Regions from separate parts of the Rhizobium sp. BT04 genome, predicted to be linked through region 1. Evidence: riboswitches for the same ligand, from Rfam matches in the RefSeq annotation. Region 1 holds a riboswitch; the other holds the start of a gene.
What was found. Region 1 has a riboswitch for thiamine pyrophosphate ahead of thiM (hydroxyethylthiazole kinase). Riboswitches for the same ligand answer to the same signal wherever they lie in the genome.

Region 1 (7,754 bases):
CGTACGGCGGCGAGCCGATGCGCGATGATGATAACGGTGCGGCCGGCGGCGATCTGGTGCATGTTGGTTTGCACGACGCGCTCGCTTTCATAGTCGAGGGCGCTGGTCGCTTCATCGAAAATCAGGATCGGGGGAGTGGTGGCAAGCGCACGGGCAATGGCGATCCTCTGGCGCTGGCCGCCGGACAGGTTGGCGCCGCGCTCTTCGATCATCGTGTCGTAACCATGCGGCAATCGCAAAATGAATTCATCCGCCCCGGCGAGCTTGGCGACAGCAATAACCTGGGCGCGTTGCATCGCCGGGTTTGAGAAGGCGATATTGTCGTGGATCGTCCGGTTGAACAGCAGGTTCTCTTGGAGAACGACTCCGATGTGGCTTCGAAGCCAGGCGGGATCGAGCTGGGAGAGATCCATGCCGTCAAGAAGGACCTGCCCCTCTTCGGGGATATAAAGACGCTGCACCAGTTTCGCGAGCGTCGACTTTCCCGAGCCCGAGGTGCCGACGATGCCGATGACCTCTCCCGGCTTTACTTCAAGCGATATGTTTTTCAGCACCTCCGGTGAGCCGGGCCGATACCGGAAGGTGACGTTTCGAAAATCGATTTTTCCCTTTGGTGCAGGCAACGACAACCGCGCGTTTGGCTGACGCTCTATCGGCGTGTTGAGGATATCGCCGAGCCTGTCGACCGAGATCTGCACCTGCTGGAAATCCTGCCAGAGTTGGGACAGCCTCAGGATCGGCTGGGTGACCTGCCCGGCAATCATGTTGAAGGCGACAAGTGAGCCGACCGAAAGCTCGCCTTCGATGACCGCCCTTGCACCGAAAAGAAGAAGGGCAGCCGTCGAAAGCTTGCTCACATATTGAATGGCGTTTTGCCCGCCGACGCCCAGCATTGTCGTATCGAAGGCTGTTCGCACGTAAGCTGCGAGCTTCTCCTCCCACTGCGCCTGCATCACCGGCTCCACCGCGGCGGACTTTACCGTGTGGATGCCGACGACGGCTTCGACCAGAAACTGCTGGCTTGCCGCGCCGCGATTGAACTTCTCCTTGACGAATTCGCGCAGCGGCGGTCGCACCACGCTTCCGATCAGGATGTAGATCGGGATGGCGGCAATGACGATCAGCGTCAAGCTCCAGGAATAAGCGAAAAGAACCGCGATGAAGACAAAGATGAAAACGACATCGAGGGCCGAAAACAGTCCCTGCCCGGTCAGGAATGCCCGTATGGTTTCCAGTTCGCGGACGCGGGCGACGGTCTGACCGGCAGACCGCGTCTCGAAATACTCCAACGGCAGCCGTAGCAGGTGATGGAACAAGCGTTGGCCGAGCTCGACGTCGATCCGGTTCGTCGTGTGAGCCAGCGCATAGGCTCTCAGATACTGGAGCATGACATCGAACAGGCCAACGATCGCGATGCCGGCGACAAGCACAAACAGCGTTGAATAGCCCTTATGCGTCAGCACCTTGTCGACCACGACCTGAAAGAACAAAGGCGTGATGAGCGCAAAGATCTGCACAAACAGCGATGCGAGCAATACATGCGCGAGCGGCTTTCGATAACGCCAGATCGACGGCAGAAACCACTTGAAGCCGAATTCTCGCGGGTCCGACCCTTCTCCTCTGATCCGCCGGCCCACAAGAATAACGCGCGCGTCGATTTCGGCTAATATATCCGACGGAGCAATCTCGCGATCAGCGCGCGTTATGGGATCGACAAGCCGGTATTTTCCAGAGGGATTCAACCCGCCGAGCACCTGAAAGGATCCGCTGCGAACTTGGACGATAGCGGGGACTGGCATGGTTCGAAGGCGTCGCGCCGTGACCTTCTCGACCACACGTGCCTTGAGTCCGATGATTTTGGCTGCCCGCTGAATGTCGATGGGCTGGGACATGCGCCCCTTCAATGCCAAGTCGTGCTCTAGCTGAACCGCATCCGCAGCGATCCGATAGAATGCGGCGATGCCGCAGAGCGCACGAAGACCGGAGTCCAGCTGCTGCGAAACGACGCCATCCATGTGCGGAACTTATCCCTCAAAGCTGCGGATTCTCCGCTCTCGATACCACTCGCCGGACCGCGTGCCGCGGCTCTCTGCTGACATGTAGCTCACCCGGAAATATGGCGCCACGGGGATGCTGGGGCTCACCGCAATTCGGTTCGGTTGTGGCGAAGAAGCAACACTGCACCGCCGGTAGCAAGTATTCATTTCGTTGGCGCCCCGCAATCGAAGTGAACACAAGCCGTGGATATCAGAACCGGGGCGGTATCACGAAGGCCTCGCTTCATACCGCTTTTCAAAAATTTTCTCATTTAAAATACAACTTCAGGAAGATTTTATTTGCTGGCAAGATCGTATCGCTGCAATCCGCAATCCGGTCAACCTTAACGTGTCAGCACGGTAAAGTTTGCGTTAGGTATTTACTTCGCGTTCTGGGAGATTGCGTTCCGTTTGCCGGTACCGGCTTCACGCGCCGCGCCGTCGCAGTACTGTCATTTTCGAGGTGACATCCGCCCCGTTCTCTGCGAAAAGAAACGCGATGAGAGACAGGGGCGTTCGTCGACAGACGGGCTGAGAAGCACCCTTCGAACCTGAACCGGATAATGCCGGCGGAGGGAGTCGCTCGGGGTCGCGGCTGAGCCCGCACGAACCGCCCCGTGCCCGCCCCCGCCTGAAAGGGGCCACATGCAGACCAGGACCACACCAGGAGCAATGCTGAAAGCGATGCGCGAGAAGCCGCCGCTCGTTCAGTGCATCACCAATTACGTCGCCATGAATATCGCCGCCAATGTTCTGCTTGCCGCGGGCGCCTCGCCGGCCATGGTGCATGCCGCTGAGGAAGCCGGCGAATTCGCCGGGATCGCGAATGCGCTGACTGTCAATATCGGCACGCTGTCGACGCAATGGATCGACGGCATGCAGGCGGCTGCGAAGGCGGCGACATCGGCCGGCAAGCCGTGGGTGCTCGATCCGGTCGCCCATTATGCCACGGCTTTCCGCCGCGATGCGGTCGCGGCTCTGCTGGCGCTCAAGCCCACGATCATCCGCGGCAACGCCTCGGAGATCATCGCGCTTGCCGGCGGAGAGAGCCGCGGCCAGGGCGTCGACAGCCGCGACCCGGTCGAGCAGGCCGAAGGATCGGCGCGCCGGCTCGCCGAGCGCCAGCAGGCGGTCGTCGCCGTCACCGGCGCTGTGGATTTCGTCACCGATGGTGAAAGGGCCGTCCGTATAACAGGCGGATCGGCCCTGATGCCGCAGGTCACCGCGCTCGGCTGCTCGCTCACCTGCCTCGTCGGCGCCTTTGCCGCCACAGCGCCGGATGATATCTTCGGGGCGACGGTCGGCGCACTTTCAACCTTCGCCGTCGCCGGCGAGGCTGCCGCGCTCGGGGCGGCCGGCCCGGGCTCCTTCGCCTGGCGCTTCCTGGATGCGCTGGCCGCGCTCGACGCCGAAACGCTGGATGCCAGGGCAAGGGTATCGGCCGCATGAAGGTTTTCGACCTTTCGCTCTATCTCGTGCTCGACCCCGAACTCTGCGCCGGGATCGGCATGGTCGAAACGGCGCGCCTCGCCGTTGCCGGCGGCGCGACGATGGTGCAATTGCGCGACAAACAGGCCGGCACCACCGCGATGATTGCGACCGGCCGCGTCCTGAAACAGGCACTTGTTGGGACCGGCGCCCTGCTCATCGTCAACGACGATGTCGAGGCGGCCATCGCCATCGGCGCCGACGGTCTGCATATCGGCCAGGAGGACGTGGATGCGCGCACCGCGCGGGCGATGATCGGCCCCGAGATGATCCTCGGCCTGTCGGTCGAAACCGAGGCGCTTGCCGCTGCCGTCGATCCCAGTCTGGTCGATTATACCGGCGTCGGACCGGTGTTTGCGACACCGACCAAAGCCGACCACAAGCAGCCGATCGGCTTTGACGGTCTTGCCAGGCTGGTGAAGGCCTCGCCGGTGCCGTCGGTGGCGATCGGCGGCCTCAAGGCGGATCATGTGGCGCAAGTGTTTGCCGCAGGCGCCAAGGGTCTTGCCGTCGTCTCGGCGATCGCAGGCACGCCCGACCCTGAAGCGGCCACACGCCGCATCGCCGCCGAAATCCGAAAGGCCCGTGCATGATCCGCAACGTTCTCTCGATCGCCGGCTCCGATCCCTCCGGCGGCGCCGGCATCCAGGCCGATCTCAAGGCTTTTTCCGCCCGCGGCGTCTACGGCATGGCGGTGCTGACCGCGTTGACGGCGCAGAATACCCAAGGTGTCAGCGGCGTGCATCTGGTGCCGCCGCAATTCGTCGCCGACCAGATCAATGTGGTCTTTGCCGATGTGCGCGTCGATGCCGTCAAGATCGGCATGATCGCCAATGCCGGCATTGCCGAGGCCGTCGCCGAAGCATTGGCGGATCGGCGCAGCATCCCTATCGTCATCGATCCGGTGATGATTGCCAAGGGTGGGGCCGCCCTGCTTGCGCCGGAAGCCATCGACGTGCTGACCCGCCGGCTGCTGCCGGTCGCAACCCTTCTGACCCCGAACCTTCCCGAGGCCGCCGCCCTGCTGCACCGGCCGGTTGCGACCAATCGCGCGGAGATGGCAGCGCAGGCCGAACAGCTGCGGGCGCTTGGCCCGGCCGCCGTGCTCGTCAAGGGCGGCCATCTCGACAGCGACGAGAGCCCCGACGTGCTGGCCACCGCCGACGGCCTGTATTGGTTCGAAGCCCGACGCGTGCCGACCAAGAACACGCATGGCACCGGCTGCACGCTCTCTAGCGCGCTGGCGGCCGAACTCGCCAAGGGCGCCTCGGCGCGGGAGGCGGTCGCCATCGCGAAGGAATACCTCGCCGGCGCGGTCGCCGCCGCCGGAGACCTCACCGTCGGCTCCGGCCACGGCCCGGTGCAGCATTTTCATGGGCTCTGGAAGGACGACAAATAGACGCACAGCGAACACGTGCCATCGAAAACGGCCCGGTCTCCCCGGGCCGTTTTGCGTTCGGCACCTACTTTGCGTTGAAACCGCGGCTCAGTCGCAGGCCATCTCTTTGGCTCGTCGAAAAACCTTGTTGACAAGCTCGATCGGATGGCCAAGTCTATAACATTAAAAGGGGATAAATTCCGTAATAACGGAATAAGAGGAGGAATGACAGGTGCCAGACCTGCTTGTGAACCTATATTCCACCGAGCTCGCCGACCTGCAGCAAAAAGCTGCCCGCGTCGGCGTCTCCATCCGCCCGGCCCTCCCCCCGGAACTGCATCTCGTTCTCGGCTGGGTTCGCGAACGGTTCAGCGAGAACTGGGCAAGCGAGGTCGCCGTCGCCTTCTCCCGCCAGCCCGTTGCTTGCCTGATATCAGTCGACGGCGGCAGGCTGCTCGGCTTTGCCTGCTATGAGACGACGGCGCGCGGCTTCTTCGGCCCGACCGGTGTCGACCGCGACGCGCGCGGCAAGGGCATCGGGCTCGCGCTGTTTTCCGCCTGCCTTCAGACGATGAAGACACTCGGTCACGCCTATGCCTTCATCGGCGATGCCGGGCCGGTCGATTTTTACGCCAAGGCGGCAGGCGCAATCACCATCCCCGCCCCCGACAAGGGCATCTATGAAGGCATGCTGCGAAGCGCGCCGAAATGACCATCTGATCCCGGAGTTCCAGAATTGTCCTCGACCCCGCTCGCCCTTTTCGTCGGCCTTCCCACCCCCACGATTTCGGATGATGAATTCGCCCTCTATCGCGAGACCAATCCGCTCGGCCTCTTCGTCGGCCGGCGCAATCAGCGCGAACCGGAGCAGACGAGGCGTCTGATCGAGCGCTTCCGCGAAGCTGTCGGCCGCGATGATGCGCCTGTCTTCACCGACCAGGAAGGCGGCCGCGTCCAGCATCTCGATGCCGGCCCCTGGCCGCTCTTCCGCAGTTTCGGCCAGTTTGCCGAGCTTGCCCGCCGCGATTTTGATCTCGGCAAAAAAGCACTGCGCCTTTCCTCCCAGGCCATGGGCGCGATGATGACGGAACTCGGCCTTTCCAGCGGCTGCTCGCCCGTTCTCGATCTCGTCTTCGAGACGACGAGCGCGGTCATCGGCGCCCGCTCCTTCGGCCCTGATCCCGATTTCATCGCTGCCCTCGGCCGCGAGGTGGTCGATGGCCTGCTCGAGACCGGCAACATGCCCGTCATCAAGCACATTCCCGGCCATGGCCGTGCGACGCTCGACTCCCACAAGGAGCGTCCGGTCGTCAATGCCAGCCGCGAGACGCTCACCGCCACCGATTTCAAGCCGTTCGTGGCGCTGAAGGATACGCCCTGGGCGATGGTCGCCCATGTCGTCTATTCGGCCTATGACGCGGAGCTGCCGGCATCGGTCTCGCCGATCATGCACGACGTGATCCGCAACGACATGGGTTATGACGGCGTGCTGATATCAGACTGCATCTTCATGGAGTCGCTCTCCGGCACCCTGCCGGAACGCGTTAAACAGGTGCTCGACGCAGGCTTCGATATTGCGCTCCACAGCCATGGCGACATCCCGGAAAGCGAAGCCGCCGCCAAGGCCGCCCGCCCGCTGACGGAAGCTGCCCTGCAGCGGATCGCTACCGGCAAGGCCCGCCTCGGCAATCTCAAGATCGATGTCCGCGCCGCCCACGCTGAAGTCGAAAACATGTTTGCAAGCGCGCTGGTCTTCTGACCGGCACGTCATCTCTCACCGCATAAAAAAGGGGAATAAACATGAAAAAATATCTTCTTGCCGCCGCCGCGCTGACACTGCTTTCGGGTTCTGCCATGGCGCAGACGGTCCTGACGGTGAATATCGAACCGGCGACGACCTGGGTTCGCAACTTCAACCCGTTCAACCAGACCTCGTCGCGCCAGTCGACGCTCGACTTCATCTACGAGCCGCTGGTTATTTTCAACCGCTTCGACAGCAACAAGCCGGTCTATCGCCTGGCCGAAAGCTTCAAACTCTCCGACGACCTGAAAAGCATCGATTTCAAGCTGCGCCCGAACCTGAAATGGTCGGACGGCAAGCCGCTGACCGCAGCCGACGTCAAGTTCACCTATGATTACCTGAAGAAATTTCCGGCGCTCGACTTCGTCAGCATCTGGACCTTCATCACCGATGTCCAGGCGGTCGACGGCCAGACGGTGCGCTTCACGCTCGCCAATCCGAGCTCGCTCGCCGCCGAGCAGATCTCGCAATTGCCGATCGTTCCGGAACATGTCTGGAAGGACGTTGCCGATCCGGTCACCTTCGCCAACGAAACCCCTGTTGGCAGCGGCCCGCTGACGGAAGTGCCGCGCTTCACCGGTCAGACCTACGACCAGTGCCGCAACCCGAACTACTGGGACAACGAGCACCTGAAGGTCGATTGCATGCGCTTCCCGCAGCTTGCCGACAACAATCAGATGCTGACCGCAACGGCCGACGGCACGCTCGACTGGGGCGTCTCCTTCATTCCCGATATCGACAATGTCTATGTTTCCAAGGATCCGGCGCATTTCCATTACTGGTATTCGCCAAGCAGCATGGTCGCCTTCCTGTTCAACCTGGAAACGGCGAACGAGAACAACAAGAAGGCCTTCAACGACCTGAAGTTCCGCCGTGCCGTCTCGATGGCGCTCGACCGCAAGACGATGATCGACGTCGCCGGCTACGGCTATCCGACGCTGAACGAAGACCCCGGCTTGATGGGTGAGCTTTACAAGAGCTGGGCGGACCCATCCGTCAAGGCCGACTTCGGCAAGTTCGCAACCTATGACGCCGATGCCGCCAAGGCCCT
Region 2 (7,754 bases), on a different replicon from region 1:
CAGGTCCGTATTCATCAGTGCGCCGTTGCTTCCGGAGATCAGCAGGTCGCAGGCTTCGTCGGGATGGTCGACGGAGTAGGCATAGCCCTTTCGCGTGGCCTGGATGAAGGCGCGGGCGTGTTCCCGGTTTGCCGAGAGGTAGGCGTCGCTGGAGACGATGACCGTCGTCTGCTCGTCGGGAATGCCATAATCGGAATAGTGGAAACGGCCGATCTTCCGGTTTTCCAGTTCGGCGGCGATGCCTTCCCAGGTGTAGATCTCCAGCGTGAAATCGATCGAGCCATTGTCCAGCGCCTCGTAAGCGGAGGTGCCGAGGGTGACGGTCTTGACCTCGCCCTTGCCGCCGTCATTGCGGATCATCGCGGAGATCAGCGCGCTCTCCCAGGTGCCGCCGAAGCCGCCATAGGTCTTGCCGTCGAGATCTCTAGGGCTCTTGATGTCGTCGCGTCCGCCCTTGAAAATCAGCCGTGCGGTTTCCGTCTGGACGACGCCGTAGACCATCTTCACGTCACCGCCGCCGGCGCGCTGGGTCAGGGTCTCGATCTCGCTGCTGATGCCGAAATCGGCAACGCCGTTCGATACCAGCGTTCCGGCGCTGGTATCGGTGAAGGGAAGAATTTCGACATCGAGTCCGGCCGCCTCATAGAAGCCCTTGGCCTTGGCGACATAGATGCCGATATGGTTGGTGTTGGGCGTCCAGTCGAGCGCGATGCGGACCTTTGCGGGCGCCGATTGGGCGAAGGCGGTGCGGCCGGCGAGGCTTGCCGCGATGGCGGCGACGATCGTCTGGCGGCGGGTGAGAAGCAGCATGGTGACCTCCTCAGGTCTCTAGAGCATGATGCCGAAAAGTGTGAGCGGTTTTCGGACGACATCATGCTCTAACTCTTTAAATTAGAACAGGATTCGGATTTTAGGCCGGCCGGCCTAAAATCATCCTGTTGCAGCGGATGAAGCAGGGTTTGCAGGATTTCGGTTTCAATCGCCTGGGCCGCCGGCGAGCCGAGGTCGGCGATGCTTCTCGGGCGGGGCAGGGGAACGCGGAATTCGCGGATGATACGCGCCGGACGGGCCGAAAGCACGTAGATCCGGTCGGAGAGGAACACCGCTTCGCGAACGTCGTGGGTGATCAGCAGTGCCGTCCAGCGGTGTTCGGTCCACATGCCCTGCAGCCATTCCTGGATCTGCGTGCGCGTCAGCGCGTCGAGCGCGCCGAAGGGCTCGTCGAGCAGCAGCATGTCCTGGGTCTGGACGACGGTGCGCAGCAGCGCGGCGCGCTGGCGCATGCCGCCGGAGAGTTCGGAGGGATAGTGGTGTTCGAAGCCGGCAAGACCGAAGCTCTCGAACAAAGGCGCCACAATGGCGCGGGCCGCGCGGCGGCTCATGCCTTTCACCTCGAGGCCGAGTGCCGCATTGTCGATGATCCGGCGCCAGGGCATCAGCGCATCGCGCTGCGGCATGAAGGCAAAGGAATGCGGCGCCTGTTCCAGCGGCACGCCGTTGAAAAGCATGGTGCCGGAATCGGGGCGCAGCGCCTGCGTCAGCAATCGCAGCACCGTCGATTTTCCGGAGCCGGACGGGCCGACGATCGAAACGAACTCGCCGTCTGCGACGCTGAGCGAAATATCGCCCAGCACCTTCATGCCGTCGAAGGACTTCGAGATATTGCCGAGTTCAAGCATTGTTTTGTTCATCGCCGCCGCTCCCCGGACGGCTGCCAGGGCATGACCAGGCGCTGGATCAATAACGTCAGCCCGAAGAGGCAGAGTGTCAGCACGGCGCTGACGACGACGGCGGCGAGCACCAGATCGGGGCGGAAATTGTTCTTGGCGTTGAGGATATAGATGCCGAGGCCGCGGGCGGCGCCGGCATATTCGGCAAAGATCGCGCCGACGACGGCATAGGTGATCGAGATCCTGAGGCCGGCGAAGAAATAGGGCAGCGCCGAGGGAAACCGTGCCAGACGGAAAATGCGCCAGCGGCTCGCCTTCATCGAGTTCAGCAATTCGGCGATGTCGCGGTCGGTCGATTCATAGCCCTGCAGCAGGGCGACGAGCAGTGGAAAGAAGGTGACGAGGGCCACCAGCAGGACCTTCGGCAACAGGCCGAAACCGAACCAGAGGACGACGAGGGGGGCGATCGCCACCAGCGGCAGGGTCTGACTGGCGATGAAGATCGGCAGCAATGCCCGGCGCATGAAGGGCATGAAATCCATCAGGATCGATGAGACGAAGGCGAAGGCCAGCGACAGCGCGAAACCGCCGAGTGTCGCACCCAGCGTCGGCCAGGTGTTTGATATCAGCGCCTCGCGGTTCAGCCAGCCCTGGATGACGATGCGCGACGGCGCCGGCAGGATGGACGGTTTGATCCCGGAGAGATCGACATAGAGCTCCCAGGCTGCCAAAAAGGCGCAGCCGGCGAGCAGAGCGGGTATGCTCCGGTAGAGAGCCGCGCGGAGCGCGGCAAGACGCGAATCCGATGGTGGTAGCGTTGTCATCAGCGTTCGATCAGGCTTTCGTCGGGCTATTGGCTGACACCGTGATATCGAGGGTCACATGTCCCTCCGGGTCGCCGAAGCGATAAAAGGCTTCACGAATGGTTGCAAAGACGGCACCGGCATCGCCCGAGAGCCTGGTGCAGAAATTTTTGGCGCGGTCGAAGGTACCGGAGCGTTTCAGGAAGTCGATGCAGCCATAGATCTCGTCCATATGGGTCCCGGTTCCCATGACATAGAGCGAGAATTGCGCAGCGGTCGGCTGCCCGGTTTCGGCAGTGGTTTCTACGGCGGCAAGTCCTGCCGTTATACGGTCGGCAAGCGGTTCTGCCTGACCGAGGGCGGGGTTGACCCCGCAGATGGCGTCGTCGGGCTCGCCGGGGCAGCCGCGTGAAACGGCGGCGGACAGCACGCAATGCTCGCCGGTCCGGGCGGCGGCGGCGAAAAGATCGTGCATGGCGGCGAAGAGAATGTCAGGCGGGCCGACCAGCAGTGTGGAGATGTCGTCGGTCTCGATCCGCAGCCGGTCGCGATAGGGATCGAGCGCCTTGACGGCATCGAGAATGATGCCGACGAAATTGCCGGACATCGGATAGAGTGACACTTGTGCGCCTGAAAACATCTGAACCTCGCTCCGCTGGCATTACCCAGATCAGCTTTGAAGGGTCCGGAAGCCTGCGCCTCGCATCTCAGCCCCGGCAATACGGAGCTCCCCTGTTAATCGGCGCGGAAACTACCACCGGGGTTTTCTTCCCGCAACCGCAAAAATTGCCAACCCGTCCGCATGGTCGGGATGAGGCTGGCATGATCGGAAAACACCCGGACGGAAGTCCTGTCCGGGTGTCCCCAGAGGTTCCGTACCTGCCGGGAACGGAACCGGAGCCCTTCGTTTCAGGCGGCGATATCGGCGTAGGGATGATCGCCGCGCGCGGCAATGAGCGCCCGTGTCCACCATTCCAGCCGCGCCATCATCCGGTCGAGCGTGTGCAGAGCGTCGCTCGGATCGTCAAGCCGTCCGGCGACGTCGAAGCGGCTCCACGGCGCGGAAAAGCTGACCGAATCGCGGACGGTGACGGCATGGAGTTCCGCAAAGACGAGCCGTAATTGCTCGACCGCGCGCAAGCCACCGGAGATGCCGCCATAGGAAACAAAGGCGACCGGCTTGCCCTGCCAGGGCTCGAAAAACAGATCGATGGTCGATTTCAACGCGGCGCTGAAGCTGTGATTGTATTCCGGCGTGACGATGATGAAGGCGTCGGCCATGCCGAGCCGCCCGGCGAGCCTGTCGATTTCGGGGTGCGCCATGTCGCGGTCGGGCGGCAGCGCAAAATCCAGTGGATCGATGATGTCGATATCGAATTGCGGGAAGCGGACGAGCTCCTGCGTCAGCCATTTGACCACCCGGTCGCAGATGCGGCCCTTTCTTGTGCTTCCGTAGATCACCGCCAGCCTGATGGATGTTTTCATGCGCCGCTCCTTCTCGCGATTGGGCTTTACGATTGCTGGAGCAAGGCTTATAAAACCTCAACTAATCTTGAGGTCAAGAGGGCAATGGATACAATTCCGGCAACGCCGCTCGGCAAGCTGCTGACGGTCGGCGAGGTGGCGGAGCGCAGCGGCCTGGCCGTCTCGGCGCTGCACTTCTACGAAACCAAGGGGCTGATTTCGAGCATTCGCACCCGCGGCAACCAGCGCCGCTACGGGCGCGATGTGCTGCGCCGGCTCGGCATCATCAAGGTGGCGCAGCGTGTCGGCATTCCGCTTTCGGAAATCCAGGCGGCGTTCGAATCCCTGCCGCAGGGGCGTACGCCCACGATCGCCGACTGGCAGAGCCTGTCGGCACTCTGGAAAGACGATCTCGACGCGCGAATCAGGCGGCTGAGCCTGCTGCGCGACCGTCTGACCGGCTGCATCGGCTGTGGCTGCCTGTCGATTGAAAGCTGTCCGTTGCGCAATCCCTGCGACCGGCTCGGCAAGGAGGGACCGGGCGCGCGGCTTCTGGAGACCGAAAACTAAACCCTGGTCTTCCCCGGGAAAGATCGACGCCTGCCTTTCTTTCGGTCGGCGCGCTCATATGTTAAGGGCGAGTGGCGCAACCGGCGGCACTGTCCGCGAGGAGGACGGCTCGTGTTTCATCCCAGACTGTTCGAAAATCGCAATGTCGTCGTGACCGGCGCCGGCCGCGGCATCGGTCTCGAAGTCGCCCGGCAGTTTCTCGACTGCGGCGCGAAGGTGATCGTCCATACCGGGCGCAAGCCGGGACGGGACCTGCCGGATTTTCTGCTGACGGCTGAATCAGAAAGACGGGCGCTGCTGCTGCATGCCGATTTCTCTGCCGTCGGCGGGGCGTCGCAATTTGCAGAAGATGTTCTCGCTTTCTTCGACAGGGTGCACGTGCTCGTCAACAATGCCGGCACCATGCTTGGCCGTTTCCCCGCCGCCACGCTGACCGATGCGGAATATGAGGCGGTCATACGGCTGAACCAGACGTCGGTGGTGGCGCTGACGCGCGCATTGCTGCCGGCATTGAAGGCGGCCGAGGGCGCCGCCATTGTCAACACCGTCTCGATTTCGGCGCTGACCGGCGGCAGCCCCGGCTCCTCGATCTATTCGGCCTCGAAAGCCTTTGTTGCGACCTATTCCAAGGCGCTTGCCCGCGAGCTTGCCCCGGATGCAATCCGCGTCAACTGCGTCTCGCCGGGAACGATCGAGACGGATTTCCACGAGCGCTATTCCTCCCGCGAAAAGCTGGAGCAGACGAGAAAATCCATCCCCCTGCAACGGCTCGGCACGGCGGAGGATTGTGCTCCCGCCTATCTTTTCCTGGCGGCTCCCTCGCTCTCGGGCTACATCACCGGCCAGGTGATCGAGATCAATGGCGGTCAGCTTATCTGCTGATTTGCTTGGACCTTTTTTGGCATTTCGTCATTTTGACGAATTCGATTGTGCGAATATGCTATTGTGCTGATCTACCCATCGCCTCCCTTCGAGATACCGAATGCCGTTGCCCAAACCCAAGCCGGGGATGACCGGCCAGGAATTGCACACACTCGCTGGAAAAGCCCATGAAGCGACCGACCTGTTGAAAGCGCTGGCGCACCAGACCCGACTGCTCATCCTCTGCATATTGGCGAGCGAGGAGCGGACGGTCAGTGAAATCGAACATATTCTCGGCATACAGCAGGCAATGGTCTCGCAGCAGCTGGCGCGTTTGAGGCTCGAAGGCCTGGTCAATACGCGCCGCCAGGGCAGGCTGGTATATTACAGCATCGGCAATGTCAGCGTGCTCGCCTTCCTCGAATCGCTGTTCGATCTTTTTCCGATTGCAGAAAACTTTTAAAGCACGTCGCGCAAAACTGTGCGGCGGTCTGCGATAGTGACATACGAGACAATAAAGACCCAAAGCGCGAGAAGCGAATCTGAAAGATCGCGACGCGCTTTGGCGACCCGCCCTTGCGGAGCACGGCTGCTACGTCGAAGATAAGGCCGGACGCGAAATGTCGCGGGAGACCGGATGATCGACAAGCTGGAATTCTTCATCGCCCTTGCCAATGAAAAACATTTCGGCCGCGCCGCCGAGGAGTGCGGGATTTCGCAGCCGACCCTTTCGGCCGCCATCCGGCAGCTTGAGGATCAATTGGGCGTCATGCTGGTGCAGCGCGGCTCCCGGTTCCAGGGGCTGACGCCGGAGGGGCAGCGCGTGCTCGAATGGGCCAGGCGCATCGTCGGCGACGCCCGCACCATGCGCGAGGAAATGCGCGCCGCCCGCCGCGGCCTTTCCGGCCACATCCGCCTCGCCGCCATTCCGACGGCGCTCGCCATGCTGTCGCGCATCACCACGCCGTTTCAGGAACGGCATCCCGGCGTGACCTTCTCGATTGTCTCGCGCAATTCGCTGCAGGTGCTGAGCATGCTCGAAAACCTCGAAATCGATGCCGGCATCACCTATCTCGAAAACGAGCCGCTCGGCCGTGTCACGAGCGTTCCGCTCTATGCCGAGCGCTATCATCTGATCACGGCTGCAGGCAGCCCGTTGTCGGATCGCGACAATGTGACCTGGAAGGAGGTCGGCGATCTTCGGCTCTGTCTATTGACGGCCGACATGCAGAACCGCCGAATCATCAATCGGCACCTGACGGAGGCAGGCGCAACCGTGCATCCGACCCTCGAATCCAATTCGATGATCGTGCTGTTCTCGCATGTTCGGACCGGACGCTGGGCGAGCATCATGCCGCGCAATGTCGCCAAATCTTTTGGTTTTCCGGTGGAAATCCGCATGATCCCGATCGTCGAGCCGGAGGCGCATCATCTGGTCGGCCTTGTTGCGCCTTATCGCGAACCTTTTACGCCGCTCGTGTCGGCCTTGCTGCACGAAGCCAGAGTGCTCGTGCAGGACGAGGAACTTTGATAGGAAAAACCTATCAATCGACGTGATAGCGTTATTGATCGCCAGCGGCTTCCTTGAGATGCTGCCCGAGGAATAGCACTCAGGCTGGAGGAGGCCGCCATTCCGCAACGAGCAAGCCGTCGGGAGGGCTGCCTTATGACCATTCATATCGCCGAAGGCGATATTGCCGCGCGCACTCGTGCCATCATCGCCGATCTTCGCTTCCTCGAAGGGCCGCTGCTTCCCATTCTGCACGGGGTTCAGGAAGAATTCGGCTATGTGCCGCGGGAAGCCGTTCCTGTGATCGCGGAGGAACTGAACCTCTCCCGCGCCGAAGTGCATGGCGTGGTGACCTTCTATCATGATTACCGCGACCATGCCGCCGGCCGGCATGTGCTGAAGCTCTGTCGTGCCGAGGCCTGTCAGTCGATGGGCGGAGATGCGGTGGCCGAGCGCGTCAAGACGCTGCTCGGCATCGATTTTCACCAGACGACGCTCGACGGCAGCGTGACGCTGGAGCCGGTCTACTGTCTCGGGCTCTGCGCCTGCGCCCCGTCGGCGATGCTCGACGGCGAGGTCTATGGCCGGATCGACGACCAGATGGCGGCGGAACTCGTTGCGGAGGCACGCCGATGACGGTCAGGATATATGTTCCGCGCGATGCCGCAGCGCTGGCGCTCGGGGCCGAAAAGGTGGCAAAGGCGATTGCCCAGGAGATCGCCGCCCGCGGCCTCGATGCCGAGATCGTGCGCAACGGCTCGCGCGGAATGTTCTGGCTGGAGCCGCTTGTTGAGGTCGAAGTCGCCGGCAAGCGCATCGGCTACGGACCGGTGAAGGCTGGGGATGTGCCTGCTCTGTTCGACGCCGGGATCTTCA

Region 2: another riboswitch for thiamine pyrophosphate. It lies ahead of QMO82_RS21370 (YkoF family thiamine/hydroxymethylpyrimidine-binding protein); the one in region 1 lies ahead of thiM (hydroxyethylthiazole kinase).

What each region holds. Positions count from the first base shown of each region.
Region 1 covers NZ_CP125653.1:90,591-98,344, reverse strand. Annotated here, with positions in the region: gene QMO82_RS31715 (type I secretion system permease/ATPase) at 1-2,015, opposite strand, end outside; TPP riboswitch at 2,535-2,631, shown strand; gene thiM (hydroxyethylthiazole kinase) at 2,682-3,485, shown strand; gene thiE (thiamine phosphate synthase) at 3,482-4,117, shown strand; gene thiD (bifunctional hydroxymethylpyrimidine kinase/phosphomethylpyrimidine kinase) at 4,114-4,923, shown strand; gene QMO82_RS31695 (GNAT family N-acetyltransferase) at 5,135-5,614, shown strand; gene QMO82_RS31690 (glycoside hydrolase family 3 protein) at 5,639-6,661, shown strand; gene QMO82_RS31685 (ABC transporter substrate-binding protein) at 6,703-7,754, shown strand, end outside.
Region 2 covers NZ_CP125652.1:2,645,688-2,653,441, reverse strand. Annotated here, with positions in the region: gene QMO82_RS21385 (ABC transporter substrate-binding protein) at 1-810, opposite strand, end outside; gene QMO82_RS21380 (ABC transporter ATP-binding protein) at 879-1,691, opposite strand; gene QMO82_RS21375 (ABC transporter permease) at 1,688-2,494, opposite strand; gene QMO82_RS21370 (YkoF family thiamine/hydroxymethylpyrimidine-binding protein) at 2,505-3,113, opposite strand; TPP riboswitch at 3,104-3,217, opposite strand; gene QMO82_RS21365 (NADPH-dependent FMN reductase) at 3,383-3,958, opposite strand; gene soxR (redox-sensitive transcriptional activator SoxR) at 4,043-4,507, shown strand; gene QMO82_RS21355 (SDR family NAD(P)-dependent oxidoreductase) at 4,619-5,389, shown strand; gene QMO82_RS21350 (helix-turn-helix transcriptional regulator) at 5,490-5,831, shown strand; gene QMO82_RS21345 (LysR family transcriptional regulator) at 6,006-6,899, shown strand; gene QMO82_RS21340 (formate dehydrogenase subunit gamma) at 7,035-7,514, shown strand; gene QMO82_RS21335 (NADH-quinone oxidoreductase subunit NuoF) at 7,511-7,754, shown strand, end outside.